3 regions of the Streptomyces sp. NPDC086835 genome follow, and region 2 is predicted to be linked to each of the others. Evidence: riboswitches for the same ligand, from Rfam matches in the RefSeq annotation. Region 2 holds a riboswitch; each other region holds the start of a gene.
The links. Region 2 has a riboswitch for cobalamin ahead of ACIPJI_RS09600 (ribonucleoside-diphosphate reductase subunit alpha). Riboswitches for the same ligand answer to the same signal wherever they lie in the genome.

Region 1 (10,367 bases), on a different contig from region 2:
TACCGGGTCCGGGCGGAGCACGGTTCGGGAAGGGGCGCCCGAGGCCGGCGGGCCGTACGGGCGGGAAATGCCACCGCGGCTACGTCGGGCGCTGGCCGTAGTCGTGGAGTTGGTGGGAGACCTCCGCGAGCTGCGCCTCGGAGAGCAGCGTCGGCGTGCGGCCGGGGACGGACGAGGCCGTCAGCCAGAGGCGGCACATCCACTCGAGCTGTGCCGTGCGGTCGTACGCCTCGGACAGGGTGGCGCCGTACGTGACCGTCCCGTGGTTCTGGAGGAGGCAGGCCGTGCGGTCGCGCAGTGCGTGGAGCATGTTCCGGGCCAGCTCCTCCGTGCCGTACAGGGCGTAGCCCGCCACGCGGACCGGGCCGCCGAGGGCCGCGGTCATGTAGTGGACGGGCGGCAGCTCGGGGACGAGCGTGGAGACCGCTGTGGCGTGCACGGCGTGCGTGTGCACGACGGCGGCCGCGCCGGTGTGGCGGTGGACCGCGAGATGCAGCGGAAGCTCGCTGGTGGGCCGCAGGTCGCCGAGGACCTGTCTGCCGTCGAGGTCGACGGCGACGGTGTCCCGCGGGGTGAGCCGGTCGTAGGGGACTCCGCTCGGAGTGACGAGGATCAGCTCGCCCACCCGTACGGAGACGTTGCCGGAAGTGCCCACCACGAGACCTTCGGCCGCCGTTCTGCGGGCGGTGTCCACGAGCTCCCGCCATGCGCGTTCGACCGCGCTGTGCCGCGCCTCATCAGTCATGCCCGTGATCCTTCCAGGCGGGGCCGGCCGGGCACGGGGACACAGAGGGTGTTCGAGTGGCTGCGGGGAGCGCCGCGCGAGTTCGAAAACGGACAACCGGAATCGGCCGGCACCACTTGGGGACACCGCAGCGCCTGACCCAGTTCACCTTCCGTTCATCCAGGTTGCTTACGGTCCTCGCGTCAATGACGTCAAACGATTGCCTGGGTAAATGGAACACATCACACTGCTGCTCGCGATTGTGATCGTGACAGCTCTCGTGTTCGATTTCACGAACGGTTTCCACGACACCGCCAACGCGATGGCGACGACCATCTCGACCGGCGCCCTGAAGCCCAAAACCGCGGTGGCCATGTCCGCCGTTCTGAACCTCGTCGGTGCTTTTCTCTCCGTGGAGGTCGCCAAGACGATCTCCAGTGGACTGGTCGACGAATCAGGCATCACACCTGAAGTCATCTTCGCGGCGCTCGTCGGCGCCATCCTGTGGAATCTGCTCACCTGGCTGGTGGGCCTGCCGTCCAGCTCGTCGCACGCCCTCATGGGTGGTCTGATCGGCGCCACGGTCGCCTCGGTCGGCTTCGGCGGCGTCAACGGCGGCGTCGTCGTCACCAAGGTCCTGATCCCGGCCGTCGCCGCGCCTCTCGTCGCCGGCCTCGCCGCGATGCTGGCGGCCCGGCTGACGTACAAGATCGGCAAGAACACGGACCCGAAGGCCACGGCGAAGGGCTACCGCGCCGGGCAGATCGCCTCCGCGGGCCTGGTCTCCCTGGCCCACGGCACCAACGACGCCCAGAAGACGATGGGCATCATCACGCTGGCCCTCGTGGCCGGCAATGTGGTCGCCCCCGGTTCCAACCCTCCGATGTGGGTCATCGTCTCGGCCGGTGTGGCGATCGCGCTCGGCACCTACCTCGGCGGCTGGCGCATCATCCGTACCATGGGCAAGGGCCTCACCGACCTCCAGCCGCAGCAGGGCTTCGCCGCCCAGACCAGCGCGGCCAGCGTGATCCTCGCCTCCTCCAACCTCGGCTTCTCGCTGTCGACGACGCACTCCTGCTCCGGTGCCGTCATGGGCGCCGGTCTCGGCCGCAAGGGCGGTGTGGTCCGCTGGTCCACCGCCACCCGGATGTTCGTGGCCTGGGGTCTGACCCTGCCGGCCGCCGGTCTCGTCGCGGCGGGCTCCGAGTACGTCACCAAGCAGGGTGACTGGGGTGTCGCGGCCGTCGCCGTCTTCCTCGTCGCCTCCTGCATCGCGATCTGGTTCATCTCGCGCCGTCAGGTCGTCGACCACACCAACGTCAACGACGTGGAGGAGGAGCCCGCGGGCGTCGTCACGACCGCCATCGCGGCCGTCTCCCCGCCGCCCGCCGGTGACCTCAAGGCCACCATCCCGGCCCCGGCCGAGCCCGAGACCGAGTTGCCCCGCCCGGCCACGGTGTAAGGAAGAAACAGAATGAAGATCGACTGGACTGCTCTCGGCTCCGTTTTCGGCGTGAGCCTCGTCGCCACCGTCGCGCTGGTGGGACTCTTCACCCTGGGCGTCGTGGGCCTCACCAAGCAGGAGGCGGCCACCCAGGCCGGAGGCTCCGGGGCACTGGCCCGGACCGGCGCGTACGCCTGCTTCGCACTCTGCGCGGCGGCAGTGTCCTACGGGATCTACCTGATCGTCGTCTGACGACCGCACAGCGCTTCGGCGGCCGGGCCGTGAGCACCCTCGGGTGTTCGCGGCCCGGCCTTCGTGTGTCCCCGTGTGTGGGGCTCGGCACACTGCCCCGCCGCAGGTCAATGGCGAGTTGACGGGCGTTCGCGCGCGTGGTGGACTGCCGGGGCCAACAACGGCGGCAGAAGAGGAAGTCCGGTGCGAATCCGGCGCGGTCCCGCCACTGTCACCCGGGATGAACGGTCCCGGGGAGCCAGGAACTCTCACCGCCGGTCACGTCGAACCAGGGCGCGGACCCTGAGTGAGGACTTTTCGCATGCCCGGCTGCGGTACAGCCCTGTCCGTCGGACACCACCCCTGGGGTCGCTGATCCCATGACTGCCGACCGAGCCTTCGTGTACGGCGCCGCCGCCGGCCTCGCCGGTGACCTGCTCCTCGGCGATCCCCGCCGCGGGCATCCGGTCGCCGCGTTCGGACGGGCCGCGAGCGCCCTCGAGCGTGTCCTGTGGCGCGACCACCGCGGCCGGGGCGCCCTGCACACCGCTGTGTGCGCCGGTGGCGCCGTCGCAGCGGCCGTGCTGGCCTCCCGGGCCGTACGCCGCTCCCCCGCCGCGTCCGTCGCCCTGACCGCCGCAGCCACCTGGGCGGTCGTCGGCGGTACGACCCTGGGGCGGGAGGCCACGGCCATCGGCGACGCGCTGGCCGCCGGGGACGTCGAGGCGGCCCGCGAGCGGCTGCCCCACCTCTGCGGACGCGACCCGCAGGCCCTGGACGAGCAGCAGATCGCCCGCGCCGTCGTCGAGTCCGTCGCGGAGAACACGTCCGACGCGGTCGTGGGCGCCCTGGTGTGGGGAGCGCTGGCAGGCGTGCCCGGGCTGGTCGGCTTCCGGGCGGTGAACACTTTGGACGCGATGGTCGGCCACAAGTCGCCCCGCTACCTGCGGTACGGCTGGGCGTCGGCCCGCCTGGACGATGTCGCCGGGTGGCCCGGCGCCCGGCTGACCGCGGCCCTGGCGGCCGTCTGCGGCCCGGACCGGCGCGGAGCCGTACGGGCCTGGCGCGCGGACGCGGCCAAGCATCCGAGCCCCAACGCGGGCCCTGTGGAGGCGTCTTTCGCGGGCGCCCTGGGCGTGCGGCTGGGCGGTTCCCTCTCGTACGGCGGGCGGGTCGAGCACCGGCCGGTGCTCAACGGGGCCGGGCGGGCGGTGGAGTTCGGTGACATCGGACGGGCGGTGCGGCTGTCGCGCCGGGTCGGCCTGCTGACCCTCGCCGTCTGCGCGGCGGGGCGGGTGCTGCGGCAGGGCCGCGGCGGAAGGAGGCCGGCATGACCGGTGGGGGGCTGCTCGTCGCCGGGACCACCTCGGACGCGGGCAAGAGTGTCGTGACCGCCGGGATCTGCCGGTGGCTGGTGCGCCAGGGCGTGAAGGTCGCGCCGTTCAAGGGGCAGAACATGTCCCTGAATTCGTTCGTGACGCGCGAGGGCGCGGAGATCGGGCGGGCGCAGGCCATGCAGGCGCAGGCCGCGCGTGTGGAGCCGACCGCGCTGATGAACCCCGTACTCCTCAAGCCCGGCAGCGACCGTTCCAGCCAGGTGGTGCTGATGGGCCGGCCGGTCGGCGAGCTGAGTGCCAAGGGGTACCACGGGGGCCGGCAGCGGGAGCTGTTCGAGCCGGTGATGGCGTGCCTGGAGGAGTTGCGGGGCACGTATGACGCCGTGATCTGCGAGGGGGCGGGCAGTCCGGCCGAGATCAATCTGCGCCGCACGGACATCGTGAACATGGGCATCGCGCGGGCCGCCCGGCTGCCGGTGCTCGTGGTCGGGGACATCGACAGGGGCGGGGTCTTCGCCCAGTTCTTCGGTACGACGGCGCTGCTGAGCCCCGAGGACCAGGCTCTTGTGGCGGGCTATCTGGTCAACAAGTTCCGCGGGGACGTGTCGCTGCTGGAGCCGGGACTCGAGATGCTGCTCGGGCTGACCGGGCGGCGGACGTTCGGGGTGCTGCCGTACGCGCACGGGCTCGGTATCGACGAGGAGGACGGCCTGCGGGTGTCCCTGCGCGGCGCCGTGCGGGAGTCGGTGGTGGCGCCGCCCGTCGGTGAGGACGTGCTGCGCGTCGCGGTGTGCGCCGTCCCCTTGATGTCGAACTTCACGGACGTGGACGCGCTGGCGGCGGAGCCGGGCGTCGTTGTCCGGTTCGTGGACCGCGCGGAGGAGCTGGTGGACGCCGACCTGGTCGTGGTCCCTGGTACGCGCGGCACGGTGAAGGCACTGGCGTGGCTGCGCGAGCGCGGTCTCGCGGACGCCTTGGTCCGGCGCGCGGCCGAGGGCAGGCCGGTGCTGGGCATCTGCGGCGGCTTCCAGGCGCTGGGCGAACACATCGAGGACGACGTCGAGTCGAGGGCCGGCGCGGTCGACGGGCTCGGGCTCCTGCCGGTACGGGTGCGGTTCGCGCCGGAGAAGACCCTCGCACGGCCCGTCGGCGAGGCTCTCGGCGCACCCGTCGAGGGCTACGAGATCCATCACGGCGTCGCAGAGGTCCTCGGCGGCGACGCCTTCCTGGACGGCTGCCGGGTGGGCGCCGTGTGGGGCACACACTGGCACGGGTCGCTGGAGAGCGACGGCTTCCGGCGGGCGTTCCTGCGGGAGGTCGCCGCACAGGCGGGCCGCCGTTTCGTGCCCGCGCCGGACACGTGCTTCGGCGCGCTGCGGGAGGAGCAGCTGGACCGGCTGGGGGATCTGATCGAAGAACACGCGGACACCGGGGCGTTGATGCGGCTGATCGAGGAAGGGACGCCGGCGGGACTTCCGTTCGTCCCTCCGGGCGCGCCGTGAGAGCGGTCGCCGGGCAATCGGCCCGCCGTCGGATCCGGCAGGGCACAGGCGAGCCGCTCCGCGGCTCCAGCGAAGGAGTGATCAGGCGATGAGCACCCCCTATCCGTTCACCGCGGTCGTCGGGATGGACGATCTGCGGCTGGCCCTGCTGCTCAACGCGGTCAGTCCGGCGGTCGGCGGCGTGCTCGTGCGCGGCGAGAAGGGGACCGCCAAGTCGACCGCCGTGCGGGCGCTCGCGTCCCTCATGCCGGACGTCGACGTGGTCGCCGGGTGCCGGTTCTCCTGCGCCCCCGACGCCCCGGACCCGGCGTGTCCGGACGGCCCGCACGAGGCGGGGCCGGGAGTGGCACGGCCGACGCGCATGGTGGAACTGCCCGTCGGCGCCTCCGAGGACCGGCTCGTCGGGGCGCTCGACATCGAGCGGGCGCTCGCCGAGGGCGTGAAGGCGTTCGAGCCCGGCCTGCTCGCGGACGCGCACCGGGGGCTGCTGTACGTCGACGAGGTCAATCTGCTGCACGACCACCTCGTCGACCTGTTGCTGGACGCCGCCGCCATGGGCGCTTCGTACGTCGAGCGTGAAGGCGTCTCCGTACGGCACGCCTCCCGCTTCCTGCTCGTCGGGACCATGAACCCCGAGGAGGGCGAACTGCGGCCGCAGTTGCTGGACCGCTTCGGCCTCACCGTGGAGGTCGCGGCCTCCCGCGACCCCGACCTGCGGGTGGAGGTCGTACGGCGCAGGCTCGCGTACGACGACGACCCTGCCGGCTTCGCGGCGCGCTGGGCCGGTGAGGAGGAGGCGCTGCGTGAGCGGATCGTGGCGGCGCGGGAGCTGCTGCCGCGCGTGGTGCTCGGTGATGTGGCGCTGCGTCAGATCGCGGCGACCTGCGCGGCGTTCGAGGTGGACGGCATGCGTGCGGACATCGTGATGGCCCGTACGGCGACCGCGCTGGCCGCGTGGGCGGGCCGGGACGAGGTCACGGAGGAGGACGTCCGGCAGGCCGCGCTGCTGGCGCTGCCGCACCGCAGGCGCCGCAACCCCTTCGACGCGCCCGGCCTGGACGAGAGCAAACTGGACGAGACGCTGGACGAGTTCGGCGGGCACGACGAGCCGGACGGGGACCCGGACCCGACCGACCCGGACCCCGGTCCCGGTCCGGAAGGCGGGCCCGACGGCGGAGGCGGCGGCGGGGTGCCGCCGCAGGACGGCGGACCGGACAGGGGTGAGGCGGCCGCCTCCGCGCCGGAGACCGGTCAGGCACCGGTACCGGCGCAGGGCGCCGGCGCCGGCGCCGAGCATCAGCCCGCACGGGCCACGGAGCCCTTCCGTACCAAGATGCTCAGCGTGCCCGGCCTGGGTGAGGGCGCGGCGGGGCGCAGGTCCCGGGCGCGTACCGAACACGGCCGTACCACCGGCGCACGACGGCCCCAGGGCGCGCTCACCAAGCTGCACCTGTCGGCCACCGTGCAGGCCGCCGCTCCGCACCAGCGCGCCCGCGGGCGCAGCGGCCCCGGGCTGGTGGTCCGCCGGGACGACATGCGGCAGGCGACCCGCGAGGGGCGTGAGGGGAACCTCGTGCTGTTCGTGGTCGACGCGTCCGGTTCGATGGCGGCCAGGAAGCGGATGGGCGCGGTCAAGGGCGCGGTGCTGTCCCTGCTGCTCGACGCGTACCAGCGGCGCGACAAGGTGGGGCTGATCACCTTCCGCGGCAAGGGCGCGGAGCTGGCGCTGCCGCCCACGTCCTCGGTGGACGCGGCGGCGGCGCGGCTGGAGTCGCTGCCGACAGGCGGCCGTACGCCGCTGGCGCAGGGACTGCTCAAGGCGCAGGACGTGCTGCGTATCGAGCGGCTGCGTGATCCGTCGCGCCGTCCGCTGATGGTGGTCGTCACCGACGGACGGGCCACGGCCGCGGGCTCCGGGGACGCGTTCGCGCCGGCCCTGCGCGCCGCACGGCTGCACGCCGCGGAAAGAACCGCGGCCGTCGTCGTGGACTGTGAGGCCGGGCCGGTGCGGCTCGGCCTGGCCGGCACACTCGCGCGGGAGCTGGGCGGCAGCGCCGTCACTCTCGACGAACTGCGGGCCGAATCGATCGCCGGACTCGTCAAGGACGTCCGGGACGTATCCGCCACAAGGAGGGCCGCGTAATGCCGCAGGGACAGCCGTCCGTCGTACCGGACGACGGACTCACCACCCGCCAGCGCCGCAACCGTCCGCTGGTGTTCGTGCACACGGGCATCGGCAAGGGCAAGTCGACGGCCGCCTTCGGGCTGGCGCTGCGGGCCTGGAACCAGGGCTGGCCGGTCGGGGTGTTCCAGTTCGTCAAGTCGGCGAAGTGGAAGGTCGGCGAGGAGAACGCGCTCAAGGTGCTGGGCGCCAGCGGCGAGGGCGGCACGGTCGCCTGGCACAAGATGGGCGAGGGCTGGTCGTGGATCCAGCGCGCCCCCGCGGAGGGCGAGCAGTCCAACGAGGACAAGGCCCGTGAAGGCTGGGAGCAGGTCAAGCGGGACCTCGCCGCCGAGACGCACAAGCTGTACGTGCTCGACGAGTTCGCGTACCCGCTGCACTGGGGCTGGATCGACACCGACGAGGTGATCGAGGTGCTGCGCGGGCGGCCCGGCACCCAGCATGTGGTGATCACCGGCCGCAACGCGCCGCAGAAGCTGATCGACTTCGCCGATCTGGTCACGGACATGTCGAAGGTCAAGCACCCGATGGACGCGGGTCAGAAGGGCCAGCGGGGCATCGAGTGGTAGCACGTCTCGTCATCGCCGCGCCGTCCTCCGGCGCGGGCAAGACAACGGTCGCGACTGGCCTGATGGCCGCGTTCACGGCGGCCGGTCTCACGGTCTCCCCGCACAAGGTGGGCCCGGACTACATCGACCCCGGCTACCACGCGCTGGCCACCGGGCGGCCGGGCCGCAACCTCGACGCGTACCTGTGCGGTACGGAGCTGGTCGCCCCGCTGTTCCGGCACGGTGCCGAGGGCTGCGAACTAGCCGTCGTCGAGGGCGTGATGGGGCTGTACGACGGAGCAGCCGACCAGGGCGAGCTGGCCTCGACCGCGCAGGTGGCGAAGCTGCTGCGCGCGCCTGTGGTGCTGGTGGTGGACGCCTCGTCGCAGTCCCGGTCGGTGGCGGCGCTGGTGCACGGGTTCGCGTCGTGGGACCCGGAGGTACGGATCGGCGGGGTGATCCTCAACAAGGTCGCCACCGACCGGCACGAGCACCTGCTGCGGGAGGCGCTCGGCGGATCGGGCGTGCCGGTGCTCGGTGTGCTGCGGCGGGCGGCTGAAGTGGCGACGCCGTCGCGTCACCTGGGGCTTGTGCCCGTCGCCGAGCGTCAGGCGGAGGCGGTGGACGCGGTGGCGTCGATGGCCGAGCAGGTGCGGGCGGGGTGCGACCTCGACGGGCTGCTGGCGCTGGCGCGCAGCGCCCCTCCGTTGCACGCGCAGGCGTGGGAGCCCGCGTTCGACGCGGGACCGCACGCCGGGGGTACGGTCGAGTCCTCCGGCGCGGGCACCGGGGCCGTGCGGCCGGTCGTGGCGGTCGCCGGTGGCGCCGCGTTCACGTTCTCGTACGCCGAGCACGTGGAACTGCTGCGGGCCGCCGGGGCCGAGGTCGTGGCCTTCGACCCGCTCCGGGACGAACAACTCCCCGAAGGGACCCGCGGCGTCGTCATCGGCGGCGGCTTCCCCGAGGTGTACGCGCCCGAGCTGTCCGCGAACGAGCAGCTGCGCAAGGCGGTCGCCGAACTGGCGCGCTCGGGCGCGCCGGTCGCGGCCGAGTGCGCGGGGCTGCTCTACCTGGCCCGGTCCCTGGACGGCAGGCCCATGTGCGGCGTGCTGGACGCCGACGCGCGCATGTCGGGTCGGCTGACCCTCGGCTACCGGGAGGCCGTCGCGGTGAGCGACAGCCCGCTCGCGGCGGCGGGAACGCGGCTGCGGGGCCACGAGTTCCACCGCACGGTGCTGGAGCCGGGCGCGGGGCCGGTGCCCGCGTGGGGCATGGTGCGGCCGGAGCGCCGGGTCGAGGGCTTCGTGCAGCAGGGCGTGCACGCCAGCTACTTGCACACGCACTGGGCGTCGCGGCCGGAGGTGGCCGCCCGGTTCGTGGCGGCGTGCGGCACATGAGCGGGGGAAGATCCAGGGAGGCGACGGCCTCATTCGGCGATGCCGACGACCAGCCAGATGAAGCCCACTCCCCCGACGGTGCACACCAGGGTGGAGCGGGCCGGGTGTTCGTGGTGGGCCTCGGGCAGGATCTCGGCGGCGGCCAGGTACAGCAGCGCACCGCCGAAGAAGCCGAGGTAGCTGCCGAGAAGATCCTCAGGAAGAGTGAACAGCACGGTCGACGCCGCGCCGACGACGGGGGCGGCCGCGTCGGCGAAGAGCATCATGTTCGCCTTGCGGCGGGTATTCCCGTACAGGCTGGTGATCGTGTACGTGTTGAACCCGTCGGCGAAGTCGTGGGTGACGACGGCGAGCGCCACGGCGGCGCCCATCCCGCCGCCGACCTGGAACGCGACGCCGAGCGCGATGCCGTCCATCAGGCTGTGGGCGACCATCGCCGCGGCCGCCGTCAGGCCCACCTGCGGCACGCGGTGGTCCGCCCCGTGCGCCGCCTGCCGTACGGCCAGCAGCCGTTCGACCATGTGCGCCGTGAGGAAGCCGCCGACGAAGAGCAGCAGGGCCCGCGGCACGCCCAGCACCGGTCCGCCCGCGGCCTCCAGCGCCTCCGGCAGCAGCTCGAGGCCGACGACGCCGAGCATCAGCCCGCCGGCCAGGCCCAGCACGAGGTGACGGCGGTCGGTGACCCGACCGGCCGTCCAGCCTCCGAAGAGCGTCATCAGGAACGCGCCGAGCGCGACGATCACCGCCATGCGCCCTTGCTAGCCGATCCCGGCACCCTCCCGCACATCGCTGTGCGTCCGGTTCACCCGGTTGACAGGGCGCCGGCCACGGCCGGGAGAGCCGCTGACCGGCCGTCGGCCGCCGACCGGGGAGCCGCCTCGTGAGCGATGCCGTGGCCGGGTCCCCGGGCGGCACCACGACCGGTCCGCCGACCGGGACGACAGGCTCCCGGACCGGTCCCACGGCCTGCTCGACGGACGGTACGACGACTGGCTCGGCGAC
Region 2 (10,367 bases):
TGACCGTCCTCGACGGCGGCATCCGCGCCACAGCGGTCGTGGCACCTCCTGCGCGCAGCGCGCAGTGGGGGAGGGTTCCCCCGCCCGCCGTCCGGCGGGGTCTTTCCGGCTCGGCGGCACCGCACTGTGTGCACGGGCTCGCCGGGCTGATGATGGCGGTCCTGTGGGGCAGCTCGTACGGGCCGCTCTCCGCCCTGTTCGTGCTGCTGCCCATGTACATCTCCTGCTGGATCTTCACCCAGTACCACCGCGAGCGCGCCGCCCATCAGGCGACGATCCGGGCCCTGGTGCAGGCCGTCGACATCAAGGACCGGTACACGCGCGGGCACAGCGAACGCGTCGGCCGGGCCTCGGTGCTGATCGCCCGGGAACTGAGCATGGAGGAGGAGCGCCTCGAAGTCGTCCGGTTCGCCGGCATCCTGCACGACGTGGGCAAGCTGGGCGTGCCGACGAGGGTGCTCCGCAAGGAGGGGCCGCTGACGCCGGAGGAGCGGCGGGTGATCGAGCTCCACCCGGAGTACGGGCACGAGATGGTGCGTGGCATCGGATTCCTGGGGGAGGCCCGGGCGGCGATCCTGCACCACCACGAACGCATGGACGGCAGCGGATACCCGTACGGACTGGTGGGCCACCAGATCCCCGAGTTCGCCCGGGTGGTGGCGGTGGCCGACGCGTTCGACGCGATGACGTCCACCCGCTCCTACCGGCGCGCCCGGCCGGTGGCGGTCGCCCTGCGCGAGCTGGAGCGGTGCGCCGGTACGCAGTTCGACCCGAGGATGGTGCGCGCCCTGGTACGTGCGCTGGAGCGGCACGGGTGGCAGACATCGGTGACCTCCGACGAGGCGGCGGTGCCGATGGGGCCGCCCCGGACGCCGCGGTCGCCGGGAACGGGGGCTTCGCATCAGATACGGACAGGGTGAGCGGCCCACTCCGGCGGAGCCGGGCGTGAAAGGCCCCCGCGCACGCCGGCCCGTACGCGTCCTCCATGCCATCCACACGGCCGCGGTCGCCGTGACCGCGATCGCCCTCGTGTGGGTCGTGTCCCACGGGGTGGCACAGCCCGTGAACGCCCTCGCCTTCGGCGCGTTCATCGCCGTCGGGGAGCTCGCCCGGTGGGGAGCGGTCCCCGGGGAGAGGGAGCCCGCCCCGCTCGGGGCCGCGGGCGCGCTGGCGTACGCGCTGCTCGGCGAGTGCGCCGGGGAGCCGACGGGGCACGGGGCCTTCCAGGTCGTCGCCGTCGTCGTCGCCGGCGCACTCGTCGGCGCCGTGCCGCACGTCGCCCGGGGGCAGGGACCCGCGCTCGACCATGTGGCACGGCGGGTGCTGACCGTCGGATTCGCCGCGGTGTGCTTCCAGCCGCTGTACATCTCAGGCGAGTTGGGCCTGTGGCTCGGGCAGGGTCCCTACTACGCCCTCTTCCTGCTGGTCCTGCTGGTGCTGACCGCGCTGTGCGACGCCGTGCTGGCCGCCGTCATGCTGCGCGCCCACACCGGCCACCCCTTCGGGCCGCTGCTGCGGGACGAGCTCCGGGCGCTGCCGGGTATCGGCTCCGCCGTCGGCGCGACCGGCGCGGTCATGGCCCTGGCGGTGGCCGTCGCGGGCCTGTGGGCCCTGCCGGTGTTCTGTGTGCCGTTGCTGCTCACCCAGCTGTCCTTCCGGCGGTACGCGGCCGTGCGCGCCACCTACGGGCAGACGATCGCCTCCCTCGCCCGCGCCACCGAGGTCGCCGGCTACACCCGGCAGGGCCACGCCCGCCGCGTCGCGGAGCTCAGCACGGCCGTCGGACGGGAGATGGGCCTGTCCGGGCCCGACCTGACCCTGCTCGAGTACGCGGCGCTGATGCACGACATCGGGCAGCTTTCCCTCGTCGACCCCGTACCGGACGGTGCCACCGCTTCGCTGCCGCCGGCCGAGCAGCGCCGTATCGCGCTGCTCGGCGGGGCCGTGGTCCGGCGCACCGGCGTCCCGGCGGCCGTGGCCGCCGTCGTGGAACAGCAGGCCGACCCGTACCGGGACCAGCCCCTGGCCGCCAGGATCGTGCGTGCTGTCAACGCATACGACGACCTGACCGGGGGAAGCGGAGGCAGAGCGGGCGGGGCGCTGGCCGCACTGGAGCAGCTGAGGCTGGGCACAGGGCACGACTACCAGCCCGAGGTGGTCGAATCCCTGGCCAGAGTCCTGGGCAGAGTCCTTGTGTGAGGCGGTCCGGCCCTTGTCCCCACGGGGTAACCCATGGGTAATGAGCGAGCCTGCGACCGGGCATGGTTGGATGCGAAAGAAGGCACAGAAGCAGGCAGACAGTCATGCGTCCGGGCAGTGCCCCGAGCGACCGGCAGGCGGGAATCGTGAGGATCTTCGGGAAGGTACGGCATCGGCCCTCCGCCTCTTGGCGGCAGGCCACGGACCGCGCGTTCACGCTGATCGGCGACGGCCGGTACGAGGACGCCGGCGCGCTGTTGACGCGGGCGGCGGATCTTGAACCCTGGCTCTCGGAGTCCTGGTTCAATCTGGCGCTGCTGCACAAGTTCCGGCACGACTGGGAGCAGGCCCGCGCCGCGGGGCTGCGGGCGGTCGCGTTGCTGGACAAGGAGACGGGCGCTCCGGACTGGTGGAACGTCGGCATCGCCGCCACCGCCCTCCAGGACTGGCCGCTGGCCCGCCGCGCCTGGCAGGCGTACGGCCTGAAGGTCCCCGGAGCGGCCGCGGCGAACGGCGAGCCCGTCGGCATGGACCTGGGCAGCGCCGCGGTGCGGCTCTCGCCGGAGGGCGAGGCCGAGGTGGTGTGGGGCCGCAGGCTCGACCCGGCCCGGATAGAGGTGCTCTCCATCCCGCTGCCGTCGTCCGGGCGGCGCTGGGGGGAGGTCGTGCTGCACGACGGCGTCCCGAACGGTGAGCGCACCACGACCGCGGGTCCGTCCTTCCCGGTCTTCGACGAGATCGAGCTCTGGGCGCCCTCTCCCGTCCCGACCTGGGTGGTCCTTCTGGAGGCGGCGACGGAGACCGACCGGGACGCCCTGGAGCGGCTGGCGGCGGACGCCGGATTCGCCGCGGAGGACTGGTCCTCGTCCGTGCGGCTGCTGTGCCGGGCCTGTTCCGAGGGAAGCATGCCGAGCGCGGAGGGCGAGGGGGAGCACCTCGATCCGCACGACCACAGCGAGCCGGGCCACCCCGGGCCGCTGGGGCACCGTACGGGCGGCGATCTCTGGTCGCCGGAGCGCGAGTGCGGCATAGCGGCGCCCGCCGGACTGGTACGGGGCCTGCTCGACGGCTGGGTCGCGGACAGCCCGGACTCCCGGGAGTGGCGGGATCTCGAGGAAGTCTGCTGACGACTGCCCGTAGGCTGTACGGACACGTGAGTGACCGGGCATCGGGCCATGGTCGGGTACTGAGAAGGGCGCAGAGGCTGACATGGCGTCGCAGCAGTCGCAGCAGGGGACGGACCAGCGGGTCGACGAGGAGGGCTTCCTCGTGGACACGGAGAACTGCGAGGAGCGTGAGCTGGCGTACCGCGAGCGCGGCACGTCGCGCCCGATCACGGTCGTCGGGAACCCCGTGCTCCACAAGGAGTGCAAGGACGTCACCGAGTTCGACGACAAGCTCGCCGCCCTCATCGACGACATGTTCGCCAGCCAGAAGACGGCTGAGGGCGTGGGGCTGGCCGCCAACCAGATCGGCGTCGACCTGAAGGTGTTCGTCTACGACTGCCCGGACGACGAGGGTGTGCGGCACACCGGTGTGGTCTGCAACCCGGTCCTGGAGGAACTGCCGCCGGAGGAGCGCGTCCTCGACGACTCCAACGAGGGCTGCCTCTCCGTGCCGACCGCGTACGCCTCGCTGGCCCGTCCCGACTACGCGGTGGTCCGCGGTCAGGACGCGCAGGGGAATCCGATCAAGGTGCGTGGCACCGGCTACTTCGCCCGCTGCCTGCAGCACGAGACCGATCACCTGTACGGGTACCTGTACATCGACCGACTCTCCAAGCGTGAGCGCAAGGACGCGCTGCGGCAGATGGCGGAGGGCACGCCGCGTTACGAGGTCGTCCCCAACGACTGATCCCGCGCACCACCCCGCCGGCCCCGCTCACCGCGAGCGGGGCCGTCGCTGTTCACGCAGGCGTCATTGGGCGGACAAATGACGCCTGCTCAGGCGTGGTTGACGCGCGTGGAACGGCCCGCCAGTCTCTGTGGTTGCACCGTCCCCACCCGGTATGGAGGCTCGATGTTCAGACGTACCGCACGACTGCTGCTCTCTGTTGTCATGCTCATGGTTGCCGGTCTGGGCGGGGTCGTCGCGACCGCCGGGAGCGCGCAGGCCGACGACTGCTACACCTGGTCGCGCACCCTGTCCCAGGGGGCTTCCGGTTCCGACGTCAGCCAGCTCCAGATCCGCATGTCCGGCTACCCGGGCTACGGCGCCGTGCTCGCCGTCGACGGCTCCTACGGGCCCGCCACCACCGCCGCCGTCAAGCGCTTCCAGTCCGCCTACGGCCTCGCCGCCGACGGCGTCGCAGGTCCCGCCACCTTCAGCAAGATCTACGCCCTCCAGGACAGCGACTGCACACCGGCCCACTTCAGCTACGCCGAACTCAACCGCTGCAACTCCGACTGGTCCGGTGGCGCGGTGAGCGCGGCGACCGCCAAGGCCAACGCGCTGCGGACGATGTGGAAGCTGGAGGCCCTGCGACACGCCCTGGGCGACCAGCCCATCAACGTGACCAGCGGATTCCGGTCGTACTCGTGCAACAGCGCGGTCGGCGGCGCATCCAGCAGCCGCCACCTCTACGGCGACGCGGCCGACCTGGGCGCCGGACCGCACTCGCTGTGCAAGCTGGCCCAGCAGGCCCGCAACCACGGCTTCAACGGGATCCTCGGCCCGGGCTATCCCGGCCACAACGACCACACTCACGTCGATCACCGCGGCAGCCGCTACTGGTCCGCACCCAGCTGCGGCATCTGAGGCACCAAAGCCCGAAGCGGCCCGTGCCTCCCCCCGTGAGAGACGCGGGCCGCTGCTTCTCGAGCGACGATCGGACGATCAGAAGTCGTCGTCGAACGCGACCGACCCCTCGACCGCTACCTGGTAGGCGGACGGGCGGCGCTCGAAGAAGTTCGTCAGCTCCTGGACCCCCTGCAACTCCATGAAGGAGAACGGGTTCTGCGAGCCGTACACCGGGGCGAAACCGAGGCGGGTGAGCCGCTGGTCGGCGACGCACTGGAGGTATTCGCGCATCGACTCGGTGTTCATGCCCGGCAGTCCCTCGCCGCACAGGTCACGGCCGAACTGGAGCTCCGCCTCGACCGCTTCCTTCAGCATGTCGGTGACCTGCTGCCGCAGTTCGTCGTCGAAGAGCTCCGGCTCCTCCTTGCGGACCGTGTCCACGACCTCGAAGGCGAAGTTCATGTGCATCGTCTCGTCCCTGAACACCCAGTTGGTGCCGGTGGCCAGACCGTGCAGCAGACCGCGGGAGCGGAACCAGTAGACGTACGCGAAGGCGCCGTAGAAGAACAGGCCCTCGATGCACGCCGCGAAGCAGATCAGGTTGAGCAGGAAGCGGCGGCGGTCCGCCCGGGACTCGAGACGGTCGATGCTCTCGACCGAGTCCATCCACTTGAAGCAGAACGATGCCTTCTCCCTGATGGACGGGATGTTCTCGACCGCCGCGAAGGCCGCCGCCCGGTCCTCGGGGTCGGGGAGATAGGTGTCGAGCAGCGTCAGATAGAACTGGACGTGCACGGCCTCCTCGAACAGCTGCCGCGACAGATACAGCCGCGCCTCGGGGGAGTTGATGTGCTTGTAGAGCGTCAGCACGAGGTTGTTCGCCACGATCGAGTCACCCGTCGCGAAGAACGCGACCAGCCGGCCGATCATGTGCTGCTCACCCGGGGAGAGCTTTGCGAGGTCGGCCACGTCCGAGTGCAGGTCGACCTCCTCCACGGTCCAGGTGTTCTTGATGGCGTCCCGGTAGCGCTCGTAGAAGTCCGGGTAGCGCATGGGCCGGAGAGTCAGCTCGAAGCCCGGGTCGAGAAGGTTCTTGGTGGTGGAGCTCATTACTGGCAGGCCTCGCAGGACTCGGGGTTTTCCAGGGAGCAGGCGACGGCATCCTCGGGCGTCACCTGTGCGGGGACCGGGACGGCCGCCGACGCGGCGCGCGCGATCCGGGTCGCCGGGCGCGAGCGCAGGTAGTACGTGGTCTTCAGGCCCTGCTTCCAGGCGTACGCGTACATCGAGCTGAGCTTGCCGATCGTCGGCGTCTCGAGGAACAGGTTCAGCGACTGGCTCTGGTCCAGGAACGGCGTACGGGCGGCCGCCATGTCGATCAGGCCGCGCTGCGGGATCTCCCAGGCGGTGCGGTACAGCGCACGGATCTCCTCCGGCACCCAGGTGAAGCCCTGCACCGAGCCGCTCGCCTCGCGCAGCGCCTCCCGCGTCTGCGCGTCCCAGACGCCCAGCCGCTTCAGGTCGTCCACCAGGTAGGAGTTCACCTGGAGGAACTCGCCGCTGAGCGTCTCGCGCTTGAACAGGTTGGAGACCTGCGGCTCGATGCACTCGTAGACACCGGCGATCGAGGCGATGGTCGCGGTCGGCGCGATGGCGAGGAGCAGCGAGTTGCGCATGCCGACATCGGCGATCCGGGCACGCAGCGCCTCCCAGCGCTCCGGCCAGTTCAGCGTCGTGTCGTAGTGGTCGGGATGCAGCACGCCGCGTGCCGTGCGGGTCCCTGCCCAGGCCGGCAGCGGACCGTTGCGCTCCGCGAGGTCGCACGAGGCCTCGTAGGCCGCCAGCATGATCCGCTCGGCGATCTTCGTGGAAAGGGCCCTGGCCTCCGCCGAGTCGAAGGGCAGCCGCAGCTTGAAGAAGACGTCCTGCAGACCCATCGCGCCCAGGCCGACCGGGCGCCACCTGGCATTGGACCGCCCGGCCTGCTCCGTCGGATAGAAGTTGATGTCGACGACGCGGTCGAGGAAGGTGACGGCCGTGCGGACGGTGGCGTCCAGCCGCTCCCAGTCGATGCCGTCGCCGCTGACGAACGCGCCGAGGTTCACGGAGCCGAGGTTGCACACGGCCGTCTCGCCGTCGTCCGTGACCTCGAGGATCTCCGTACACAGGTTGGAGGAGTGCACGACCCGGCCCGGCTCCGCGGTCTGGTTCGCGGTGCGGTTGGACGCGTCCTTGAAGGTCATCCAGCCGTTGCCGGTCTGGGCGAGGGTGCGCATCATCCGGCCGTAGAGGTCGCGCGCGGGAACGGACCTGCGGGCCAGTCCCGCGGCTTCCGCCCGGCGGTAGGCCGCGTCGAAGGCGTCGCCCCACAGGTCGACCAGCTCCGGGACGTCGACCGGGGAGAACAGCGACCACTCGGCGTCCGCCTCGACGCGGCGCATGAACTCGTCGGGGATCCAGTGCGCCAGGTTCAGGTTGTGCGTACGGCGGGCGTCCTCACCGGTGTTGTCGCGCAGCTCGAGGAACTCCTCGATGTCCGCGTGCCAGGTCTCCAGGTAGACGGCGGCGGCGCCCTTGCGGCGGCCGCCCTGGTTCACCGCGGCGACCGAGGCGTCGAGGGTCTTCAGGAACGGGACGATGCCGTTGGAGTGCCCGTTGGTGCCGCGGATCAGCGAACCGCGGGCGCGGATACGGGAGTACGAGAGCCCGATGCCGCCCGCGTGCTTGGAAAGGCGCGCGACCTGGTGGTAGCGGTCGTAGATCGAGTCGAGTTCGTCCAGCGGCGAGTCCAGCAGGTAGCAGGACGACATCTGGGGGTGGCGGGTGCCGGAGTTGAAGAGGGTGGGGGAGGAGGGGAGGTAGTCCAGCCGGCTCATCAGGCGGTACAGCGCCGCGACCTCCTCCAGGGCGCGCGGAGAGTCGTCCTCGGCGAGCCCGCAGGCGACGCGGAGCATGAAGTGCTGGGGTGTCTCGATGACCTGGCGGGTGATCGGGTGACGCAGCAGGTAGCGGCTGTAGAGGGTGCGCAGGCCGAAGTAGCCGAAGCGGTCGTCCGCTTCGAGGTCGATCAGCGCGTCGAGCCGCGCGGCGTGCAGGGCCACGAAGGCCGCCGTGCGGTCGGCGATCAGTTGCTCGCGGTGGCCGGTGGCGACCGAGGCGGTGAACGAGGTAGCGCCCTGCCCGGCCGCCTCTTCGGCGATCGTGCGGGTCAGCAGACGTGCGGCGAGCCGGGAGTAGGCGGGGTCGTCCGAGATGAGGCCCGCGGCCGCTTCGGCGGCGAGGGAGTGCAGCTCTGCCCTGTCGGACCCGGCGTTGCGGCCGCGCAGCGCGGCGGCGGCGACCTTGCCCGGGTCGGTGTCGGGCAGGTCCGCCGTCAGGTCCGTCAAGGTCCGCAGCAGCGCGGTCCCGGGGCCGTCGTTCTCCGTCGCTGAGACCGGATCGGCTGGCGCGATGGTCATGTGATGCTCTCCCTCGCTCGGCTCTGGGCCGGCGGAGGGGGCGGGCCGTGGCACGCGTGACTGGGCAGCACGGCGCACGGCGTCCACCGGCCCAACCGCGAGGCCCGGACGTCTGGGCATCCGGATCGGTCGAACCGGATGCGCCGTCGACAGGTCCTCGGACTCGAACGGGTACGGCAAAGCGCACCGGATCACACCGTTGCGGGACAGTTCCGGATTCGCACCGGATTCCCCTGTGGCGACAGCGAGATGAGCATACATGTGGGGGCGGGCTGCTGCGCCTGCCCCTACATCTTGTGTCGGGGGGTCTCGTGGAGCTCCAGCGCGTACGTCAGCAGCGAAACGAGGCCCGGGACCGGTTCCCAGTCCCGTTCCGGTGTACGCACGAACCCCAGCCGGTCGTAGATGCGGTGCGCCGCGTACATCGTGGGCTGTGTCGACAGCACCAGCCGTACGCACCCCGGGGTGGCCCTCGCCCGTTCCACGCAGGCGCGCACCAGGGCTTCGCCGGTGCCGCGGCCGCGTGCCCGGGCGTCCACGGCGAGCATCCGGAACTCGGCCTCGCCGGGTCCCGCGATGTCGGCGAACGGCCCGCCGGCCGGGACGAACGCCACACCGCCGAGCAGCGCGCCCTGCGCGTCGACGGCGACGTACACCTCCGCCTGCGCGTCGCGGCCCGCGACGTCGCGGAGCACCTCGATGTACGGGTCCTCCTGGCCGAGGGCCAGCAGCCCGCCGTCGAGATAGGCGCGGGCGGTCAACTCGCCGAGTGCCGTGTGCTCCTCGGGTTCTATTCTCCTGATTCCGATGTCCATGCCCGGCAGTGTGCATCAGCGCACGGCGAAGGGCCGCCGCATTTCCCGGGCGGGGAGGTGCCCCGGACGGGAGACGCGACGGCCCTTGGACGCCCGACCGGTCAGTGACCGCCGGGAGCGCCCGCCGTGGCCGGCGGCAGCTCCACCTTGACGCCCGGGTCGCCCGCGTCCGCCGTGTAGTCGGACGGGCTGGTCTCGTCGATGCCGTCGGGGGCCTTGGCCGCCCGCAGGACGAAGGTGAGAACCACGGTGACCACGACGTTCAGCACGAACGCGGTGAGACCGATGTAGCCGATCTCGCCGATGCCCGGGATCTCCGCCGACGAGCCGCCGAAGTGCTTCTGGGTCGGGCTGGCCACACCGTACGCGGCGGCGGTGCCGTAGATCATGCCGACGGCCCAGCCGCCGATGAGCGCCCACCGGTGGAACCAGCGGGTGAACAGACCGCCCACCAGCGCCGGGAAGGTCTGGAGGATCCAGATGCCGCCCAGCAGCTGGAAGTTGATCGCGACCGTCTTGTCCATGGTGAGGACGAAGGCGAGCGCGCCGACCTTCACCAGCAGCGAGACCAGCTTGGAGACCTTGGTCTCCTGCGCCGGCGTCGCGTCGGGCTTGAGGAAGTCCTTGTAGATGTTCCGGGTGAACAGGTTCGCCGCGGCGATCGACATGATGGCCGCCGGGACGAGCGCGCCGATGCCGATGGCGGCGAAGGCGACGCCCGCGAACCAGTCGGGGAACATGTTCTCGAACAGCTGCGGGATCGCCAGCTGGCCGTTCTTGACGTTCACTCCGGCCGCGATCGCCATGAAGCCGAGCAGCGCCAGCAGGCCCAGCATCAGCGAGTACAGCGGCAGGATGGTGGTGTTGCGGCGGATCACCTCACGGCTGCGCGAGGAGAGCGTGGCCGTGATCGAGTGCGGATACATGAAGAGCGCGAGCGCCGAACCGAGCGCCAGCGTGGCGTAGCCCCACTGGCCCAGCTCGCCGGGCACCAGAGCGCCGTTGGGCTTGTCGGTGGCCGGGTTGATCTGCGCGAACTTCTCGCCGGCGCTGGCGAAGATCTCGTCGAAGCCGCCGAGTTTGATCGGGATGTAGATGATCGCCACCGCGATGACGATGTAGATCAGCGTGTCCTTGACGAAGGCGATGAGCGCCG
Region 3 (10,367 bases), on a different contig from region 2:
GTCCCGGGACTTGATCTTCACCGAACCGCGCACATCCGAATACATGGGCCCGATGTGCACCTGGTAACCGTGCTCCGCGCCTACCGGTGTGCCGTCGTATCGCACCGCGATGGGCAGGAAGTGGAACATCAGATTGGGATAGCGCACCACGTCGTTGCCGCGTACGAACCCGCCTGCCTCGAAATGGTTGGTGGCGGCCGGTCCGGTGCGGAAAAGCAGCCATTGGAGACCGATCGCGGGCCGTCGGGACCATTTGAGTGACGGGTTGTACGAGATCGGCAGCTTGCAGGCGTGCTGCACATAGACCTCGAGGTGGTCCTGGAGGTTCTCGCCGACACCGCGCAGCTCGTGCACCATGTCGACGCCCAGCGGCCGCAGTTCGTCGGGATTGCCGATTCCGGACAGTTGCAGCAGCTGCGGCGTGTTGATGGCGCCTCCGCAGAGGATCACCTCGCCGCCGAAGGCCCGCCTGCGTTCCCGGCCGAACCGGCGGAAGTCCACACCCACCGCGCGCTTGCCCTTGAACAGCACCCGGTCCACCTGCGAGAAGCACTGCACCGTGAGGTTCGGCCGCTTCTTGACCGGGTGGAGGTAGGCGCGCGCGGCGGACCAGCGCCGTCCGCGCCGGATGTTGCGGTCGAAGCGGGCGAAACCTTCCTGTCGGTAGCCGTTGACGTCGGAGGTCAGCGGGTGGCCGGCCTGCTGCGCGGCCTCGAGGAACGCGGAGAACAGCGGGTTGGCCGCAGGACCGCGTTCCAGCCACAGCGGGCCGCCCTGGCCCCGCCAGTCGTCGGCACCGGCCACGCAGTGCTCCATCCGTTTGAAATACGGAAGGCAATGCGCGTAGTCCCACGTTTCCATGCCCGGGTCGGACGCCCAGCGCTCCAGGTCCATCGGATTTCCACGCTGGAAAATCATCCCATTGATGGAACTCGACCCGCCGAGCAGCTTCCCGCGGCCCTGGGTGACGCGCCTTCCGTCCATGAACGGTTCCGGTTCGGAGACGTAGCACCAGTCGTAGAAACGGTTGCCGATGACCATCGTCAGCGCGGCGGGCATGTGCGTGAAGATGTCCCAGATCCAGTCGGGCCGGCCCGCCTCCAGGACCAGGACCTTGTTTCCCGGATCAGCACTGAGCCGGTTCGCCAGTGCGCAGCCGGCCGAGCCCCCGCCGACGATGATGTAGTCGTACTCCGTCCGGCCCATGCCGCTCCTCGGGTTCTTTGCACTCCCCATCGTGACGCGCTCAACATAGACAACGGGGAATTCCGGGGCGCAACGGTGCGGCTGCATTCGGCTCAACCGGGGAAGCGTGGCTCGGATGGCCCTCCTGGCCGCCGCGGCCACGATCCGAACTGCTGCACACGCAGGCCCACGGAAGGAAGGGCAACGCCCCCCTGCCTGCGACGATGGTTACGTGGCCGCGACTCGGTGCCGGGCAGCGACGTGCGGCCGTCGGTCACCTGCCGGACGGGAGCCGCCCGGCAGCAATCTTGCGCTCCTTCGCGGACCAGCGAGAACGTAGGCCGGAAGCCACACCCTGCCGAGCTTCCCAGGAGATACCCATGAGGATGCTGATCAACGTTCCCGAGACCGTGGTCGCGGACGCCCTCCGCGGGATGGCGGCGGCCCACCCCGACCTGGCCGTGGACGTGGACAACCGGGTGATCGTGCGCCGTGACGCGCCCGTCGCGGGGAAGGTGGCGCTCGTTTCCGGCGGCGGCTCGGGGCACGAGCCGCTGCACGGCGGGTTCGTCGGGCACGGGATGCTCGACGGCGCCTGCCCCGGGGAGGTGTTCACCAGCCCGGTGCCCGATCAGATGGTGCGGGCCGCCGCCGCCGTCGACAGCGGCGAGGGCGTGCTGTTCATCGTGAAGAACTACACCGGTGACGTGCTGAACTTCGACATGGCGGCCGAGCTCGCCGAGGACGAGGGGGTGCGGCTGGGAAAGGTCCTCGTCAACGACGACGTCGCGGTGACCGACAGCCTGTACACCGCCGGGCGGCGCGGCACCGGAGCGACCCTGTTCGTGGAGAAGATCGCCGGGGCCGCCGCGGAGGAGCGGGCACCACTGGAGCGGGTCGAGGCGATCGGCCGGCAGGTGAACGACTCCTCCCGCAGCTTCGGCGTGGCGCTCAGCGCGTGCAGCACGCCGTCGAAGGGCAGCCCTACCTTCGATCTCCCTTCCGGCGAGCTGGAGTTGGGCATCGGCATCCACGGAGAACCGGGGCGGGAGCGCCGCCCGATGATGACGTCGCGGGAGATCGCCGACTTCGCCGTCGACGCCGTGCTGGAGGACCTGCGTCCCACCGGCCCGGTGATCGCGCTGGTCAACGGGATGGGCGCGACGCCGCTGCTGGAACTGTACGGGTTCAACGCCGAGGTCCAGCGTGTGCTGTCGGAGCGGGACGTGCCGGTGGCCCGTACGCTCGTCGGCAACTATGTGACCTCTCTGGACATGGCCGGCGCCTCCGTGACGCTCTGTCAGGTGGACGAGGAACTGCTCAGGCTGTGGGACGCGCCGGTGCAGACGCCGGCGCTGCGCTGGGGACGTTGAGAGCCTGAAGCATCGAGATCACCGTTCGAACCGACTGATCCCAGGGAGTTCTTGTGCTCGACGCCGAATTCTTCCGCCGTTGGCTGGCCGCGGTCGCCGCCTCGGTGGACCGGGAGGCGGACCGACTGACCGAGCTGGACTCGGCGATCGGCGACGCGGACCACGGCAGCAACCTCAGGCGGGGGTTCACAGCCGTCGTGGAGGTCCTGGAGAAGGAGGCCCCGGCGACGCCGGGCGCCGTGCTCATGCTGGCCGGACGGCAGCTGGTGTCGACGGTCGGCGGGGCGTCGGGCCCGCTGTACGGGACGCTTCTGCGGCGCACCGGCAAGGCGCTGGGAGACGACGCCGAGGTGACACCGGGGCAGTTGGCCGAAGCGCTGCAGGCAGGCGTCGCCGCTGTGGCCCAGCTCGGCGGGGCGAAGGCCGGTGACAAGACGATGCTGGACGCCCTCGAGCCGGCGGTGGCGGCGCTCGGCGACTCCACCCGGACGTTCGCGGCGGCCCGTGAGGCTGCGGAGAGTGGGGCGACGGCCACGGTGCCGTTGCAGGCGCGCAAGGGCAGGGCGAGCTATCTCGGTGAACGGAGCATCGGCCACCAGGACCCGGGCGCCACATCGTCGGCATTGCTGCTGGCGGCGCTCGCCGAGACGGCGGACGCGGCGGAGAGGGCGGCCGGATGAGCGGCGGCAAGCAGGTGGGCATCGTGCTGGTCTCGCACAGCGGGGACGTCGCCACCGCGGTCGCCGAACTGGCCAAGGGGCTCGCCGGCGGCGGTACGGCCCCGGTGGCCGCGGCGGGCGGCACGCCCGACGGGGGCCTCGGCACCAGCTCCGAACTGATCACGGCCGCGGCGGAGCAGGTCGACGGCGGCGCGGGCGTCGCCGTCCTCGTCGACCTGGGCAGCGCCGTCCTGACGGTCAAGGCGCTGCTGGCCGAGGGCGACGAACTTCCGGCCGGTACCCGCCTGGTGGACGCGCCGTTCGTGGAGGGCGCTGTCGCGGCCGTGGTGACGGCCTCCGCCGGTGCCGACCTGGACGCGGTGGAGGCCGCGGCGTCGGAGGCGTACGGCTACCGCAAGCAGTGACGGACGGGCGGTGCGGCGGCGGGTGTGGCGAACGGCTCACCCGGCCGCCCGCCGGTGCGCCCGTGCGCGGCTTGTGATGTCGCTGGTCGGCGCATTACTGTCACGGGGCCTTGGTGTTCGGGAAACCGGTGCGGTACCGGTGCGGCCCTCGCCACTGTGATCGGGAAGTCCGGCTCCACCCCCTCACGGGGAGCCACTGGGACACCGCGTGAACGCGCGGTGCCCGGGAAGGCGGAGTCCGGGCGGCATGACCCGTCAGCCAGGAGACCGGCCAGGGTGCGTTGTCCATCCACGAGGTGCTGGAGAGGGTCTCCCACATCATGCATATAGCCGAGGGGTATCTGCCCCCGCTGCACGCGGTCGCCTGGGGCGTCGCGTCGGCCCCGTTCGTCGTCCACGGCGTACGGGCCCTGGACCGCGAGGTCAGGTCCAATCCGGAATCGACGTTGCTGCTCGGCGCGTCCGGGGCGTTCACGTTCGTCCTGTCGGCGCTGAAGATCCCGTCGGTGACGGGCAGCTGCTCGCACCCGACCGGCACGGGCCTCGGGGCCATTCTGTTCAGACCGCCGATCATGGCGGTGCTCGGCACCATCACCCTGCTGTTCCAGGCACTGTTGCTGGCCCACGGCGGGCTCACCACGCTGGGCGCGAACGTCTTCTCCATGGCGGTCGTCGGACCGTGGGCGGGATACGGGGTGTACCGGCTGCTGCGCCGCTTCGACGTGCCGCTGATGGTGAGCGTGTTCTTCGGCGCCTTCGTCGCCGACCTGTCCACGTACTGCGTCACCAGCGTGCAGTTGGCGCTGGCCTTCCCCGACCCGGGCAGCGGCATCCCGGGCTCGCTGGCGAAGTTCGGCGGCATCTTCGCCGTCACGCAGCTTCCGCTGGCGGTCAGCGAGGGGCTGCTCACCGTGCTGGTGATGCGGCTGCTCAGCCGGTCCAGCAAGGGCGAACTGACCAGGCTCGGTGTGCTGGGCACGGCTGCGAAGAAGGAGGCGTCGGCCCGATGAGCCGTAACGCGAGGATCAACACCCTGCTGCTGCTCGTCGTCGCGGCGCTGGCCGTACTGCCGCTCGTCCTGGGGCTCGGGGACCACAAGGAGGAGCCGTTCACCGGCGCCGACGGCGAGGCGGAGGCGGCGATCACGGAACTCGAGCCGGACTACGAGCCGTGGTTCACCCCGTTGTACGAGCCGCCGTCCGGCGAGATCGAGTCGGCGCTGTTCTCCCTCCAGGCGGCGCTCGGCGCCGGCGTCCTGGCGTACTACTTCGGGCTGCGCAAGGGCCGCCGGCAGGGCGAGGAGCGGGCGGCGGCCGAGCGGGCCGGTGACAGGGAACCGGACGACCCGGCACCCGACCCCTCGGTCACCGGCTCGCGGAGCGAGGGCACCGACGCCACCACGACGGCGCCCTAGCGCCGATGCTGCCGATCGACGCGGCGGCGCACAGCAGTCGCTGGCGCCGCCGCCACCCCTGCGAAAAGGCCGTCCTCGGCCTCGGTCTGACCGTCACCGCCGTCTGTCTGCCGCCCTGGCCGGGCGCCGTCCTCGTCGCCGCCGCGACGGTCGCGATCCTGCTCGGCCCGGCCGGCGTGGCACCGCGCCAACTGTGGCGGGCGTTCCGCATCCCGCTCGGGTTCTGTGTCACCGGAGCCGTACCGTTGCTGTTCTCGGTGGGAGGTCCGGACGGCTTGGTGGCCTTCGCACCCGACGGGCCCGGGGACGCCGCGCGGCTGCTGCTGCGCACCTCCGCCGCGTCGCTCGGCGTGCTGCTGTTCGCCTTCACGACACCCGTGTCGGACGTGCTGCCCCGGCTGGTACGCGCGGGAGTGCCGCCGGCCGTGGTCGACGTGGCGCTCGTGATGTACCGGATCAGCTTTCTGCTGCTGGACGCCGTCGCCAACATCCGCCAGGCGCAGGCCGCCCGTCTCGGCCATGCGAGCAGGGCGGCCGCCTGGCGGTCGCTGGCCGGCCTCGGCGCGACCGCTTTCGTGCGCGCCTTCGACCGGGCCGGCCGGCTGCAGGACGGGCTCGCCGGCCGCGGATACGACGGCACGCTGCGGGTGCTGGTGCCGCCGGCGACGGTGTCGCGACCGTTCCTCGCCATGGTCGCCGCGCTGCTGTCCGGGATCGTCGCCCTCACTCTCGTGCTCGAAAGGTCTCTGCCATGAACCACTCCCCCGGCCCCGCCGTCGTGGAGCTCGTCGACGCGGGTTACGCGTACGAGGACGGGCCCGCCGTGCTCAGCGGCATCGGTCTCGGCCTCGCGGAGGGCCGTTCCACCGCACTGCTGGGGCGCAACGGCAGCGGCAAGACGACCCTGCTGCGGCTCCTGAGCGGCGGGCTGCGGCCCGCGACCGGCCGGCTGCGCCTGCACGGTGAGCCGGTGACCTACGACCGGGCCGGTCTGACCCGGCTCCGTACGACGGTGCAGCTGGTCGTGCAGGACCCGGACGACCAGCTCTTCGCGGCGTCGGTCGAGCAGGACGTGTCGTTCGGTCCGATGAACCTCGGGCTCTCCGAGGACGCGGTACGGGCCCGGGTGGACGAGGCGCTGGCCGCGATGGACATCGTGGCGCTGCGCGACCGGCCTACACATCTCCTCTCGTACGGCCAGCGCAAACGGGCCGCGATCGCGGGCGCCGTGGCGATGCGGCCGAGGGTGCTCATCCTGGACGAACCGACCGCCGGACTCGACCCGCACGGCCAGGAGCGGCTGCTCGAGGTCCTCGGCCGGCTGCGGGCCTCCGGGACGACGGTCGTGATGGCGACGCACGACGTCGACCTGGCGCTGCGCTGGGCCGACGACGCGGCCGTGCTCTCACCGGACGGCCTGCGCACCGGTCCGGTCGGGGAACTCCTTGCCGATCAGGCCCTGCTGGACTCGGCACGGCTGCGCAGACCGTGGGGCACGGCGGTCTCGGAGGTGCTCCGCGCCCATGGACTGCTGGGCCCCTCCGACGAGGGGCCGCGCACGCCGGAGGCCCTGGCGGCGTGGACACGGCGGGCCACGACGCCGGGGCACGACGGGGTGCAGGTCTGATCGAGGTCTGATGCGGAAGCCATGGAGTCGCCTCCATGGCGGCATACTCCCTGATGCTCAGGGGGTTTCGCGTGTGTCAGTGGAGCACCTCGCCGCTCCCGGCGGCTGCGATCACACCGCGCAGGGGGAACGCGACGAGCAGCGCGACCAGGACGAGGAATCCGCTCACCCACAGCGGCCCGAGGTCCCCGGCCGCCGTACTGAGGGCGGCCGCGGCGACCAGGGGGCCCGCGGCAGCGCCGACGTTGAGTGCGGCGGTCGCGTAGGAGCCGGCCATGGTGGGGGCTCCCGCGGCCTCGTACAGGACCCGCGTGATCAGCGTGCTGCCCAGCGCGAACGACAGCGCGCCCTGGACGAACACGAGGGTGAGCAGAGCGACCGGCTTGTCGGCGAGCACGGCCAGGGCCGGCCAGCCGATGAGCAGCAACGGACCGCCGACCGCGACGACCGGTCCGGGGTGATGGTCGGACAGCCGTCCGGCGACGGTGACCCCGGCGAACGCGCCGGCGCCGAAGAGCACCAGGACGACGGAGACCCACAGCTTTCCCAGCCGGGCGGTGTCGGTGACGACGGGGGCGAGGAAGGTGAAGCTTGCGAAGGTTGCCGCGTTGACCAGCGCGCCGAGCAGCATGACCAGGAGCAGCCGCGGACTGCTCAGCTGCGCGAGCTCCGATCGCAGGGCCGGCCCGCCGGCCGCGCCCTTGCGCACACGGCGCGCCGGGATCCTTGTGAGGATGCCGATGGCTGCGGGGAGGCAAAGAGCGGCGACGGCCCAGAAGGTGGCCCGCCAGCCGAGCAGTGTGCCGAGCACCGATCCGCCTGGGACACCGGCGATCGTGGCGACCGTGGAGCCCGACAACAGCACCGCGAGTGCGCGCCCCTTCTTGTCGGGAGACACCAACGTCGCCGCGGTGGTCAGAGCCACGGCGAGGAACCCGGCGTTCGCGAGCGCCGCCACCAACCGGGTCGCGAACAGGACCGGGAAGCTGGAGGTGGCAGCGCCCACCGCGTGGGCTGCGGAGAACACGAGGAGGAACCCGAGAAGACCGGACCGTGCGGGCCGGTTGCGGGCGAGTGAGGCCATGAGCGGGGCCCCGACGACCATTCCGATCGCGAAAGCCGTGGTGAGGGTGCCTGCTGCCCCGACGGTGACGCCGAGGTCCGAGGCGATGTCCGGCAGGAGGCCGGCGAGCATGAACTCCGAGGTGCCCATGGCGAAGGCGGCCATGGCAAGCAGGTACAACGGGAGAGGCATCGAGTGGCTCCGAGGTGAGGAGAAGCACGAGAAGGTCGTCTCGTCACCGCGGTCAGCACCCAAGGGCGCACTCGTCCGGCAGCGGAACGCGGCGGGACGGCATGACTACGGACTCAGTGGCTCAGGGGGCTGACGGCGTGACCGAAAGCCCCCACCTCGGCCGACTCAGGGCTCGACATGGCCCGCACGGTACCCGACCGATACCTGTCGAGGCACTTCGATTTCACAGCTGACGGCGCCTGCCACCCACGTCGGAACGGCCGGTGCGCAGTAGCCGCATGCTCGTTCGCCTGCGTGGAAGGATGAGCCCATGTGGTCGCGACTGCCGTTCGGGGACGAGTTACGGGCCGAGCTGGGATCGCCCGGACGCTCTCGCAGGCTGGACAGCAGCCCTCGTTCGCGCGTGTGGCGCGTCGAGTTGCCGGCGGCGACGGCGGTGGTGAAGCAGATCGTCGACGGCCCTGACGCCGACGAGCGATACGCCCGCGAGGTGGCCGCCCTGCGGCTCGCCACCCGGGCCGAACCTCCCGTGGTGCCCGCTTTGCTGGCCACCGATCCCGGTGCGCGGGTCCTGGTGCTCGAGCATCTGGACCACCGGCGCCCGGCCGGCGACTGGATCGTCGGCTACGCAGCCGCCTTGGCACGGCTGCACGCCACCGCCCGTGCGGAGGACGTCGGGGTACTCCCCCGGTGGCAGGGCCCGGGCCAGGCCGACATCGCGTCCTTCCTAGGGCTGGCCGAGGCGCTGGAGGTCCCTGTCACGCCTGGCGTGTCCGGCGAACTCGACGACCTCGTGAACCGGCTCGACCAGGCATCCGGGCACGCCCTTCTCCACGGGGATCCCTGTCCCGGTAATGATCTCCACACTCCCGCGGGGGTCAGATTCATCGACTTCGAGCAGGCGTCCCTGGGCAGCGGCTTGATGGAACTCGCCTACCTGCGCATCGGCTTCCCGACCTGCTGGTGCGTCACTTCTGCGGCGGAACCGCTGCTGGAACGGGCGGAGGGCGCGTACCGCGAGGAGTGGCGCGCCGCGACCGGCTCCGAAACCCAGGACGGGCTCGTCGACGCGTGCGCCGGCTGGCTGCTCCGCGGCGACGCGCTGGTCGAGCGGGCACACCGTGACAGCACCGATCACCTGGCCCGCGTTCCGCACCAGGACTGGACGTGGGGCACCGCTACCGCCCGGCAACGACTCGTCCACCGGCTCGGGGTCGTCAGCCGGATGACGGCCGGCCACCGGTCTCTCAGCGGCGTGAGCAGCCTCTGTACCGCCATGCGCCGACGAATGCTCGCTCGGTGGCCCGCCCTTGGGCCCGTACCGGCAAAGCGCCCATAGGACACGCCGGCGTCGTCCGGCGAGGCCGCCGTCGTCGGGCGAGGCCGGCCGAGGCATTGTCGTCCGGTCCGCCGGTGTGCCACTCTGCCGGTCATGATCGTCAGGGTGAGTGAGGCACACGTACGTCCTGAACGCTTCGAAGCATTCCGCGACATGATCGTGTCCGCGGTGCGCGAGTTCCCCGGCCGCTACCCTGGGCTGGTGGACCACGAGGTACTGCTCGCGCCGCCTGGCTCACTGCTGTACGTCAGTCGCTGGCGCAGCGAGGACGACTTGGTCGCCTACGCGGGCGAGCACTGGCGTGACCGGCCCGTGGTCCTGCCGGGCGAGGACGAGTACCTGGTTGCACCGCTTCAGGTGCGGCACTTCACGCTTGCGTCTTTGAGCTGACTCCTGCCGCGAGAACCGCGGCTGGTGGCACCTGCCACAGCCACCCGGCCCGAAGGCGCGCCCCCGGGTCCTCGCCGGTGACGCCACGCACGTGCGCCGACCGTCCGCGGTGCGGCCCGCCGCCACCAGCGGTATTCCGGCAGCACCACAGAGACGACATACACGGACTTACCGCATGTTTTCGGCATGATGCTCCATGCTGGTTCGTGCCGCGTCAGGCCCCGCCCGGGGCGCCGCCCCCCTCGGCCGGGGCGGGACCCCTCGCGGATCCGACCGACGGAGGACCATGTTCAGCCAGGACCACACCCGTCCGGCCTCTCCCACCCGGCGTGCCGTGCTCGGCGCCGGGATCGCCGCGGCGGGTTCCGCGCTGTCCACTGCCTGTTCGGGCAGCGGCGCGGACCACGCGGGCGGCGCCGGACGGGAGGCCACGAACGTCGGCGCCGAAGGCTCCGTCGCCGACGGCAAGAAGCTCCGGCCCACATGGACACCCAGCCCCGAGGGCAAGCTCCGCGGTCTCACTCTCACGGCCACACCGGCCACGGTCGGGATCGGCGGCGGACGCACCGTCAGGACCTCGACGTACGACGGCGAACTGCCGGGCAAAGAGGTGCGCATCACCGCCGGCGACACACTCGAGCTGACGCTCGCCAACCATCTGCCGGAACCCACCACGGTGCACTGGCACGGGATCGCCCTG

Region 1: it holds a riboswitch for cobalamin, as region 2 does, so the genes downstream of both, ACIPJI_RS34190 (cobalamin biosynthesis protein) here and ACIPJI_RS09600 (ribonucleoside-diphosphate reductase subunit alpha) in region 2, are expected to answer to the same signal.
Region 3: it holds a riboswitch for cobalamin, as region 2 does, so the genes downstream of both, ACIPJI_RS12590 (energy-coupling factor ABC transporter permease) here and ACIPJI_RS09600 (ribonucleoside-diphosphate reductase subunit alpha) in region 2, are expected to answer to the same signal.

What each region holds. Positions count from the first base shown of each region.
Region 1 covers NZ_JBIVAU010000016.1:54,498-64,864, forward strand. The annotation lists gene ACIPJI_RS34175 (class II aldolase/adducin family protein) at 80-745, opposite strand; gene ACIPJI_RS34180 (inorganic phosphate transporter) at 957-2,186, shown strand; gene ACIPJI_RS34185 (hypothetical protein) at 2,199-2,420, shown strand; cobalamin riboswitch at 2,553-2,690, shown strand; gene ACIPJI_RS34190 (cobalamin biosynthesis protein) at 2,780-3,733, shown strand; gene ACIPJI_RS34195 (cobyric acid synthase) at 3,730-5,238, shown strand; gene ACIPJI_RS34200 (putative cobaltochelatase) at 5,327-7,381, shown strand; gene cobO (cob(I)yrinic acid a,c-diamide adenosyltransferase) at 7,381-7,989, shown strand; gene ACIPJI_RS34210 (cobyrinate a,c-diamide synthase) at 7,983-9,365, shown strand; gene ACIPJI_RS34215 (ZIP family metal transporter) at 9,395-10,114, opposite strand; gene ACIPJI_RS34220 (cobalamin biosynthesis protein) at 10,246-10,367, shown strand, end outside.
Region 2 covers NZ_JBIVAU010000002.1:753,532-763,898, forward strand. The annotation lists gene ACIPJI_RS09570 (HD-GYP domain-containing protein) at 1-920, shown strand, start outside; gene ACIPJI_RS09575 (HD-GYP domain-containing protein) at 1,012-2,199, shown strand; gene ACIPJI_RS09580 (hypothetical protein) at 2,346-3,326, shown strand; gene def (peptide deformylase) at 3,409-4,053, shown strand; gene ACIPJI_RS09590 (D-Ala-D-Ala carboxypeptidase family metallohydrolase) at 4,219-4,956, shown strand; gene ACIPJI_RS09595 (ribonucleotide-diphosphate reductase subunit beta) at 5,035-6,048, opposite strand; gene ACIPJI_RS09600 (ribonucleoside-diphosphate reductase subunit alpha) at 6,048-8,396, opposite strand; cobalamin riboswitch at 8,527-8,660, opposite strand; gene ACIPJI_RS09605 (GNAT family N-acetyltransferase) at 8,684-9,211, opposite strand; gene mctP (monocarboxylate uptake permease MctP) at 9,313-10,367, opposite strand, start outside.
Region 3 covers NZ_JBIVAU010000003.1:223,359-233,725, reverse strand. The annotation lists gene betA (choline dehydrogenase) at 1-1,206, opposite strand, end outside; gene dhaK (dihydroxyacetone kinase subunit DhaK) at 1,566-2,558, shown strand; gene dhaL (dihydroxyacetone kinase subunit DhaL) at 2,612-3,238, shown strand; gene ACIPJI_RS12595 (PTS-dependent dihydroxyacetone kinase phosphotransferase subunit DhaM) at 3,235-3,642, shown strand; cobalamin riboswitch at 3,737-3,933, shown strand; gene ACIPJI_RS12590 (energy-coupling factor ABC transporter permease) at 3,963-4,652, shown strand; gene ACIPJI_RS12585 (energy-coupling factor ABC transporter substrate-binding protein) at 4,649-5,056, shown strand; gene cbiQ (cobalt ECF transporter T component CbiQ) at 5,062-5,811, shown strand; gene ACIPJI_RS12575 (ATP-binding cassette domain-containing protein) at 5,808-6,683, shown strand; gene ACIPJI_RS12570 (Cmx/CmrA family chloramphenicol efflux MFS transporter) at 6,760-7,938, opposite strand; gene ACIPJI_RS12565 (aminoglycoside phosphotransferase family protein) at 8,249-9,277, shown strand; gene ACIPJI_RS12560 (antibiotic biosynthesis monooxygenase) at 9,383-9,667, shown strand; gene ACIPJI_RS12555 (multicopper oxidase family protein) at 9,954-10,367, shown strand, end outside.